DNA from 2 places in the Cupriavidus sp. 09_S30 genome. Region 1 is predicted to be linked to the other one. Evidence: riboswitches for the same ligand, from Rfam matches in the RefSeq annotation. Region 1 holds a riboswitch; the other holds the start of a gene.
The links. Region 1 has a riboswitch for glycine ahead of gcvT (glycine cleavage system aminomethyltransferase GcvT). Riboswitches for the same ligand answer to the same signal wherever they lie in the genome.

Region 1 (4,406 bases):
CGACAGCACATAAGGAATGCGCTCGCGGCGCAAGATCTGTTCGAACAACCGTGCCTGGTGGTTGCCGCGATAGAGGATGGCGTAGTCGCGGAACTGCGCGCGGCGCTCGAACTTGTGGGCGGAGAGCCGGAACACGACGGATTCCGCCTCGTGCTCCTCGTCGTTCATCGGGTTGATGGCGACCGGATCGCCCATGCCGTGCTCGCTCCAGAGCTTCTTGTCGAACAGCTTCGGATTATTGGCGATGACGGCGTTGGCCGCTTCCAGGATGCGCACGGTGGAGCGGTAGTTCTGCTCCAGCTTGACCACCTTCAGGTCCGGGAAATCGGTCTGCAGCAGGCGCAGGTTGTCCAGTGTCGCGCCGCGCCAGCCGTAGATGGCCTGGTCGTCGTCGCCCACCGCGGTGAAGGCCGGCGCGCGCAGGTGGGAGCCGCCGGCCAGCAGCTTCAGCAGCTGGTACTGGCAGGCATTGGTGTCCTGGTACTCGTCGACGAGGAAGTAACGCAGGCGGTTCTGCCACTTTAGCCGCACGGCCTCGTCGCGCGCGAACAGCTCGGCGGGCAGCCGGATCAGGTCATCGAAATCCACCGCCTGGTAGGCATTGAGCGTGGCCACGTAGTTGCGGTAGACCAGCGCTGCCTGGTGCTCGTCGGCATCGGCGGCCTGGGCGATGGCCGCCTCGGGATCGACCATGCCGTTCTTCCACAGGGAAATCGTGCTCTGCACGCTGCGGATCAGCTTCTTGTCCGTGGTGGCGAGCTGCTCCTGCACCAGCCCGAAGCAGTCATCGGAATCCATGATCGAGAACTGCGGCTTCAGGCCGACGTGCTCGGCTTCCGCGCGCAGGATCTGCACGCCCAGCGAGTGGAAGGTACACACGGTGAGCTGCTTGAGCGGGATGCGCTTGCCCTCGCGCGTGGTCTTGCCTTCCATCAGCTTGCCGATGCGCTCCTGCATCTCCTTGGCGGCCTTGTTGGTGAAGGTGACCGCGGCGATGTGGCGGGGCTCGAAGCCCTTGTCTTCGATCAGGTGGGCGATCTTCTGCGTGATCACCCGCGTCTTGCCGGAGCCGGCGCCGGCCAGCACCAGGCAGGGGCCGTCGAGGTAGCGGACGGCTTCGGATTGGGCGGGATTGAGTCCGTGGGTCATGCGCGGGAAGGCGGCGTGGCAGTGGAGTGGGTACGGAAGGGCGCGCCGGGCGCGGCCGCAGGCAGCGGAGCGTGACGGATACGCAATGCGGGGCGCGGCCGCCGAAGCGGTCGATCCGGTCGATCGAAGCGGTCGATGTTAACACGCGGCGGCCGCGTCGCCGGCCTGCCTGCGCGCCACTTTGCCGGTCTGATCCTTGTCTGATCGATGTAACTTTGCGTAAGTGCCGGAGAATCGCGCCGCCTTCACCCTCTAATCAGTATGGCCGAGTAAGTCGTACGTGCCCGGAATGGCATGTCAGACACAAAGGGGGAAGCAGCATGCGGACGCAAAGGCATTTCCTTCAGACCGGGGGACGGGCGATGCTGGTCGGGGCTGCGCTGGTGGCGCTCGTCGGCTGCGCGGATATGACGCCGAAGCAGCGTAACACCGTCATCGGCGCCGGCGTCGGCGCCGTGGGCGGCGCAGTGCTGACCGGCGGCGATGCGCTGGGCACGGTCGGCGGCGCGGCCGTGGGCGGTGTCATCGGCAACGTGACCACCCCGAGCAACCACAGGGGCCATTAACAGGGGCAACAAGGGCAATGGATCTCCGCCCCGGCCAGGCTGCAGCGTGTCGATAAAGAGCGCGTTGACAAAGCCAGGGGCCTCCCGTAAATTTCGCGCATCCGGCCGGGAGAGCGCGCGAGAGATCGCGCCGCCGAAGGGGTATCACCCGAAAACTCTCAGGCACCATGGACTGGTCGGATCGGCGCGCAGTATGCACACGATGCACGCCGTACTCTGGAGAGCGACACCCGCCATCGTTCGCATGAATGACGGTGAGCGTGTCCACCGAAGGGGCGCACAGGGTCCGGTTCCGCCAGGAACCGCCTTGTAATCTCTCAGGTATCGAGGACAGAGGGGTCATCCGCCGCAGCGGATTCGCAGCGCAACGCGCGCGAGCCATGCGGCGGATGGCCCTTTTTTCGTTTTCGCAACCGAAGAGATCCATCCCATGACGCTCCAGGCCACGCCCCTCAATGCCATCCACCGCGCCCTCGGCGCCCGCATGGTCGACTTCGGCGGCTGGGACATGCCGGTCAACTACGGCTCCCAGATCGAGGAACACCACGCCGTGCGCAGCGACGCCGGCATGTTCGACGTCTCCCATATGTGCGTGGTCGACCTCGCCGGCGCCAATGTGCGCGCCTTCCTGCGCGGCCTGCTGGCCAATAATGTCGACAAGCTGCAGACGCCGGGCAAGGCGCTGTACTCCTGCATGCTCGACGAAAAGGGCGGCGTGATCGACGACCTGATCGTCTACTTCTTCGCCGAAGACCGTTTCCGCCTGGTGGTCAACGCCAGCACCGCGCCCACCGACATCGAATGGATCCAGGCCCGCAATGCGGCCACCGGCAGCGGTGTCACCATCACGCCGCGCCGCACCGACAACGCGCCCGCCGGCGTGCAGCCGCTGGCCATCGTTGCCGTGCAGGGCCCGAACGCGCGCGCCAAGGTGTGGAGCACCTTCCCCAGCACCCAGCCTAGCGATGCGCTCAAGCCCTTCAATGCCATCACGGTGCAGGACCCGGCCGTCGGCGAGATCATGGTGGCACGTACCGGCTACACCGGCGAGGACGGCTTCGAGCTGGTGGTGCCGGCCGAGAACGTCGCCGCGGTCTGGGAAAAGCTGGACGCGGCCGGCGTGCGCCCGGCCGGTCTGGGCGCGCGCGACACGCTGCGCCTGGAGGCCGGCATGAACCTGTACGGCCAGGACATGGATCTCCACACCTCGCCGCTGGACGCCGGCCTGGCCTGGACCGTGGACCTGCAAAGCGAACGCGACTTCACCGGCAAGGCCGCGCTGCTGGCCGCCGGCCAGAAGTCCGCCTTCGCCGGCCTGATCCTGCGTGACAAGGGCGGCGTGCTGCGTGCGCACCAGACGGTCATCACCGCCGCCGGCAACGGCGAAACCACCAGCGGCACCTTCAGCCCGACCCTGTCCCAGTCCATCGCCTTCGCCCGCCTGCCGCTGGGCACGCAGATCGGCGAGAACGTCGAAGTGGAGATCCGCGGCCGCAAGCTGGCCGCGACTGTGGTTAAACTGCCGTTTGTGCGCAATGGCAAGGCACTCGTGAGCTGACGCTCGCAACGGTCACAGCGCGTCCGCCGGCGGTCGGCACCCGCACGCCGGCGGACGCAAATAGAACAATCCGAATCTGGAGAATCCGCATGAACTTCCCCCCCGACCTCAAGTACACCGAGTCGCATGAGTGGGTGCGCGTCGAAGCCGACGGCACGCTGACCATCGGCATCACCGACCACGCGCAGGACGCGCTGGGCGACATCGTCTTCCTGGAGCTGCCCGAGGTGGGCCGCGCGGTCGGCGCCGGCGATGCGCTGGCCGTGGTCGAGTCGGTCAAGGCCGCCTCCGACATCTACGCGCCGGTGGCCGGCGAAGTGATCGCCGTCAACGAGGCCGCCAGCGCCGCGCCGGAAAGCGTCAACGCCAACGCCTTCGAGGCCTGGCTGTTCAAGCTGAAGCCGGCCAATGCGGACGACGTCAACGGCCTGATGTCGGCCGATGCCTACAAGGCCAGCGTCGGCGCCTGACGCCTAGCGGCCCGCGAGCGGGCCGCCCGAGACCGAAAGACCGCGCGGCGGCCGGCCGACCACCGGCGCCGCGCCCACGAGATTCCTGCCATGAACGCCCCGCTGCCCATGAACGCCGCCAATACCACACGGCCCACGCTGGCCGAACTGGAGGCGCGCGACGCCTTCGCCGGCCGCCATATCGGCCCAGACGCCGCCGAACAGCAACACATGCTGAAGGTGCTCGGCTACGACAGCCGCGCCGCGCTGATCGACGCCGTGATCCCCGCCGCCATTCGCCGCCGCGACGGCCTGCCGCTGGGCGAATTCACCGAGCCGCTGAGCGAGGAAGCGGCGCTGGCCAAGCTGCGCGCCATCGCCGGCAAGAACAGGGTGTGCAAGAGCTTCATCGGCCAGGGCTACTACGGCACGCACACCCCTGGCGTGGTGCTGCGCAACATCTTCGAAAACCCGGCCTGGTACACCGCCTACACACCCTACCAGCCCGAGATCTCGCAAGGCCGCCTGGAAGCGATTCTCAACTTCCAGCAGATGATCACCGACCTGACCGGCCTGGACATCGCCAATGCCTCGATGCTCGATGAAGGCACCGCGGCCGCCGAGGCGATGACGCTGCTGCAGCGCGTCAACAAGCACGCCTCCAACACCTTCTACGTGGCCGAC
Region 2 (4,406 bases), on a different contig from region 1:
AAGCCATGGACGAGGCCTCGCACACGCACTTCGGCCACGACCTCGCCTATATCGGCCAGGGCGGCACCATCCCGCTGATGAACACGCTGCAGGCAGGCTTCCCGTCGGCGCAATTCATGGTGTGCGGCGTGCTCGGCCCGAAGTCGAACGCGCACGGCCCGAACGAGTTCCTGCACGTGCCCTACGCGAAGAAACTGACAGCCGCGGTGGCGCAGGTGATCGCGGTGGCGCCATAAGGACGGCGCAGCGCCTGTGATACCGCCGGCGCAGGGCGTGCATGCGCCCCGCCTCTAGCGGCGCGGCTGCAGCACCAGCAGTGTCGAGGTGCCGTGGGCCAGGATGCGGCCGTCGGCCGCCAGCACACGGGCCTCGGCGGTGATGATCTGCCGCCCCTGGTTGATCACCTTCCCCTCGGCGCGCACGCGGCCGGCGTCGGGCAGGATCGGCCGGGAGAAATTGCCCTTGGTCTCGACCGTGGTGTAAGCCGAACCGGCCGGCAGCAGGGAATGCGCGGCGCATCCCGTCGCACTGTCGATCAGGGTCAGCGCCCAGCCGCCGTGCACCGTGCCGAGCGGATTGAGCAGGTGTGGTGTCGGCTCGCCTTCGAAGACGGCGAAGCCGTCGCCGACCTCGGCCAGCCAGAAGCCCAGCACTTCCGTGATCGGTGGCTGCGGCAGGCTGCCGTCCACGATTGCCTGCAGCACGGCCTTGCCGCTCATGTCGGCGATCTGGGCCGGGTCGGCCAGGCCATAGCGATGCGATGTCATGTGTCTCCTCTCAGTGGAATATATGTAGATGCAATGATTGTATCTGCATATACTAGTGGCATGGAGAAACGAAGACAAGCCCCAAGAACCCTGCGCACCGATGCGCACTCGGCGCTCGACGCCGATCTGGGCGGGCTCGCGCGCATGGTGGCGCGGCGCATCACGGCTGAGCTGGATTCGGCCTTGTCGCCCTCCGGCTTGTCCAGCACGCAGTTCAGCCTGATGTGCCTGATCGCATCCGCGCCGGACGACACCCTGGCCGCACTGGCCCAGCGTGCCGGGCTGAACCAGTCGACCATGTCGCGCAATGTGGACCAGCTCGCCAGCGCGGGCTTGGCCGAGGTCGTGACCTCCGAATCCGACCGGCGCCGGCGCGCCGTCTGGCTGACCGAGACGGGTGCGTTCCGCCTCAAGCAGGCGCTTGCGCTATGGGCACTGGCGAACCGCGCGCTGGTGGCGCGGCTCGGGCCCGGGCTGCCGAAGCTGTTTGCCGAGACCGCGGCTGCGCTTGGCGAATAGGCGCGCAGCGGGCACCGTCTGCCGGTGCCGGCACGAGCCCATCAGTGCGCCGCCGAGCGCGGCGCGGCGGCGGCCCCGGTGCGCGCCCGGGGTACCTCGCCGGTGAAGGCGAAGTCCACCTCCGGCGCGCGCCCGCCGATGATGTCGGCGATGGCCCGGCCCGAGCCGCAGCCGTGGGTCCAGCCCAGCGTGCCGTGTCCCGTGTTCAGGTAGAGCCCCGGCACGCCGCTGGCGCCGATATACGGGACGTTGCCGGGCGTGGCAGGGCGCAGGCCGGTCCAGTAGCGCGCCAGTTCGGGCCGGCTCATGCCGGGGAAGATCTCCAGCGTGCGCCGCACGATGGCCTCGCAGCGCAGCGGGTTGAGTTCCATCGCATAGCCGTTCAGTTCCGCCGTGCCGGCAATGCGCAGGCGGTCGCCGAAGCGGGAGAACACCAGCTTGTATTCGTCGTCGGTGAGGCTCACGCTGGGCGCGCACGAGGGGTCCAGCACCGGCAGCGTGGCCGAGTAACCCTTGGCCGGGTAGATGTCCAGCTTGACGCCGAGCGGGCGTGCCAGCAGCGGGCTGAAGCTGCCCAGGGCGAGCACGTAGGCGTCGGCGCTTTCCAGCTGGTAGGCGCCGCTTTCGTCAGCATATTCCACCGCGCGCATGCCGCCGCCGTCGGCGTGCAGGCGCTGCACGCGCACGCCATAGCGGAAGCGCACGCCGCGCGCCTCGCATTGCGCCGCCAGCGCGGTGGTGAAGCGGTGCACGTCGCCCGATTCATCCTCGCTGGTGAAGGTGGCGCCGGCCAGCCGCGGCGCGATCGCAGCCAGCGCCGGTTCGATGCGTACCACCTCGTCGGTGCCGATCACCTGGCGCTCGCAGCCCAGCTCGCGCATGACGCGGGCCGGCTCGATGGCGGCGTCGAATTCCTTCTGGCTGGTATAGAAATGCAGGATGCCGCGCGTCAGGTGGTCGTACTCGATGCCGGTCTCGGCGCGCAGCGCCTGCAGGCTGGCGCGGCTGTAGGTGCCCAGGTTCAGCAGTTGGATCATATTGTGGGTGGAGCGCCGCGCCGAGCATTCGCGCAGGAACTTCAGGCCCCAGGACCATTGCGCCGGGTCGGCGCGCAGGCGGAACAGCAGCGGGGCGTCTTCGCGGCCCAGCCAGCGCAGCATCTTCCACGGTGCGGCAGGGTTGGCCCAGGGCTCGGCATGGCTGACCGAGATCTGGCCGCCGTTGCCGAAGCTGGTCTCGCGCGCCGCGCCAGCGTTGCGCTCCAGCACCACCACGTCGTGGCCCGCTTTGGCGAGATACCAGGCCGAGGCCACGCCGATCACGCCTGCACCCATCACGATGACTTTCATTTCTCTGGCTCCAGGAAAGCAAAAAGGGGCAGGCGCGCCGTCTGGCACGTCTGCCCCCACTGTCCTTTTGCCTGAGAGATTCGCCTGGTCCACCCGGACGTCGGCTTGCCCCTTCGGCGGCCGCCAACCCTGGCGGGTTTGCAACCCGGGGCGCGGCGCTCTCCAGTTCGTTTGGTGTCCAGTCTTCTGTACCTGAGCGTTTCGGGGATACGCCTTCGGCAGGGACGGGCCAGGCTGCTGGCCGTTTTGTCCCGTTCTCCTGGAAAGCGCACCATAGCATGTACCGCGCCGGTGCGGCAAGTGCGGCAAATGCCGCTTGCAGACGGCGGGTGGCCGCTGCCGGCGCTACTGGAGACTCATATTCCAGTGGCGGGATCCCGCGGTGAGCGCAGCCAGGAAGGCCTGGCGCTCGGGCAAGCAGTGGCCGGCGCCGGCAGCGACGACGATGTCGAGCGGTTCGATGTCGGCCAGCCCGTCGAGGGGGCCGAGGGTCCTCAGCGCGCTGCCCGCTGCCTGTATCGGAACCGCGCCCACCGCGATGCCGGCGCTGATGCCCGCGAGCATGCCCGCCAATGAATTGCTCTCGTGGACGCAGAGGTAGCGGACCCGGGTGTGCTGCAGCGCGTCCAGCACATGGGTGCGGGCGGTGCTGCCGGGCTCGAACAAGGCAATGGGCACCGGTCTGCGCAACCAGATCTCGGACGCCGAGCCGTGCACGGCCCAGCGCAGCGCCTGCTTGCAGAGAAGCTCGCCGTCCATATGCCTGCCGCGCACGCCGATCGCCACATCGATGCGCCCGTCCTTCAATCGTTTCGCGAGTTGCGCCGTGGGCGCGGAGAAGAGATCGACGCAGACATCCGGCCGAGCGTTGGTGAAGTCGCGCAAGGCGTCGACCAGCAGCGGCATGTAGATTTCGGGAGCGCCTACGCGCAAGCGGGTCTTGGCCCGGTGGCGCATCGCACCCCAGGCCTCGGCCTCCAGCGAGATCATTTCCTTGGCATAGGCGTAGAGCGCTTCGCCGGCGCTGGTAAGCGCCGATTGGCGCGCCCCGCGCACGAACAGCTTGGCCTCGGCGATGTCCTCGAGCTGTCGCATCTGCATACTGACCGCGGCCTGCGTCTTGTGCGTGGCGCGCGCCGCCAGGGTGAAGCTCTGGTGCTCCGCGGCCGCGATAAACACGCGCAACTGCTCGATGGTGGGTCTGCGTCCCATAAGGAAAACTACTGCCTCCGCATCAATTTATCTTGCTTTACATGCCGCGCGACTATACACATACTGGCTGCGCCCCGGGTTGAGTTAAGTCAAAGGCAGGAGTGCGGGAGTCCTGTTTTCGGGGTGCATGTGCTCCGGACAAAAGAGTCGGGCACATTGCAGAATAGTTTAAAAAATAATGTTGAGTATCGCCTGAATTTCGTCGGATTTTTATTGTAGAAATTCAAATGCTTTGCTCTGGGTTGTTCAGAATAAATACCACGCCCGCCACTAGAGCGGGCTTCCGGATCCGATTTGCGCGGCAGACCGGTCCGGCTTCAGTGACGGGGAAAAGGCGGCGATGCAGCTCAAGTGTGCCGGCGAAGCGGGGTGGGGCGGTACAGCGTGCTTGGACGACAATCTGTCGATCTATGCATTCGCCATGGAACAGGCAGGCGATTCGATTGTCATCACGGAGTCAAATGGCCGTGTTATCTATGTCAATCGTGCCTTCGAGCTGCTGACGGAATATGCGCGCGCCGATGTCATCGGTCATTCGCTCTCGATATTGAAATCTGGA

Region 2: another riboswitch for glycine. It lies ahead of AC1Z3O_RS28585 (D-amino acid dehydrogenase); the one in region 1 lies ahead of gcvT (glycine cleavage system aminomethyltransferase GcvT).

What each region holds. Positions count from the first base shown of each region.
Region 1 is NZ_JBXOWI010000001.1:4,182,143-4,186,548, reverse strand. It holds gene AC1Z3O_RS19455 (UvrD-helicase domain-containing protein) at 1-1,149, opposite strand, end outside; gene AC1Z3O_RS19450 (glycine zipper 2TM domain-containing protein) at 1,512-1,715, shown strand; glycine riboswitch at 1,812-1,900, shown strand; glycine riboswitch at 1,922-2,059, shown strand; gene gcvT (glycine cleavage system aminomethyltransferase GcvT) at 2,146-3,273, shown strand; gene gcvH (glycine cleavage system protein GcvH) at 3,363-3,743, shown strand; gene gcvP (aminomethyl-transferring glycine dehydrogenase) at 3,834-4,406, shown strand, end outside.
Region 2 is NZ_JBXOWI010000002.1:1,869,073-1,873,478, reverse strand. It holds gene AC1Z3O_RS28600 (M20/M25/M40 family metallo-hydrolase) at 1-236, shown strand, start outside; gene AC1Z3O_RS28595 (PaaI family thioesterase) at 291-767, opposite strand; gene AC1Z3O_RS28590 (MarR family winged helix-turn-helix transcriptional regulator) at 828-1,286, shown strand; gene AC1Z3O_RS28585 (D-amino acid dehydrogenase) at 1,328-2,635, opposite strand; glycine riboswitch at 2,685-2,811, opposite strand; gene AC1Z3O_RS28580 (LysR family transcriptional regulator) at 2,981-3,847, opposite strand; gene AC1Z3O_RS28575 (putative bifunctional diguanylate cyclase/phosphodiesterase) at 4,188-4,406, shown strand, end outside.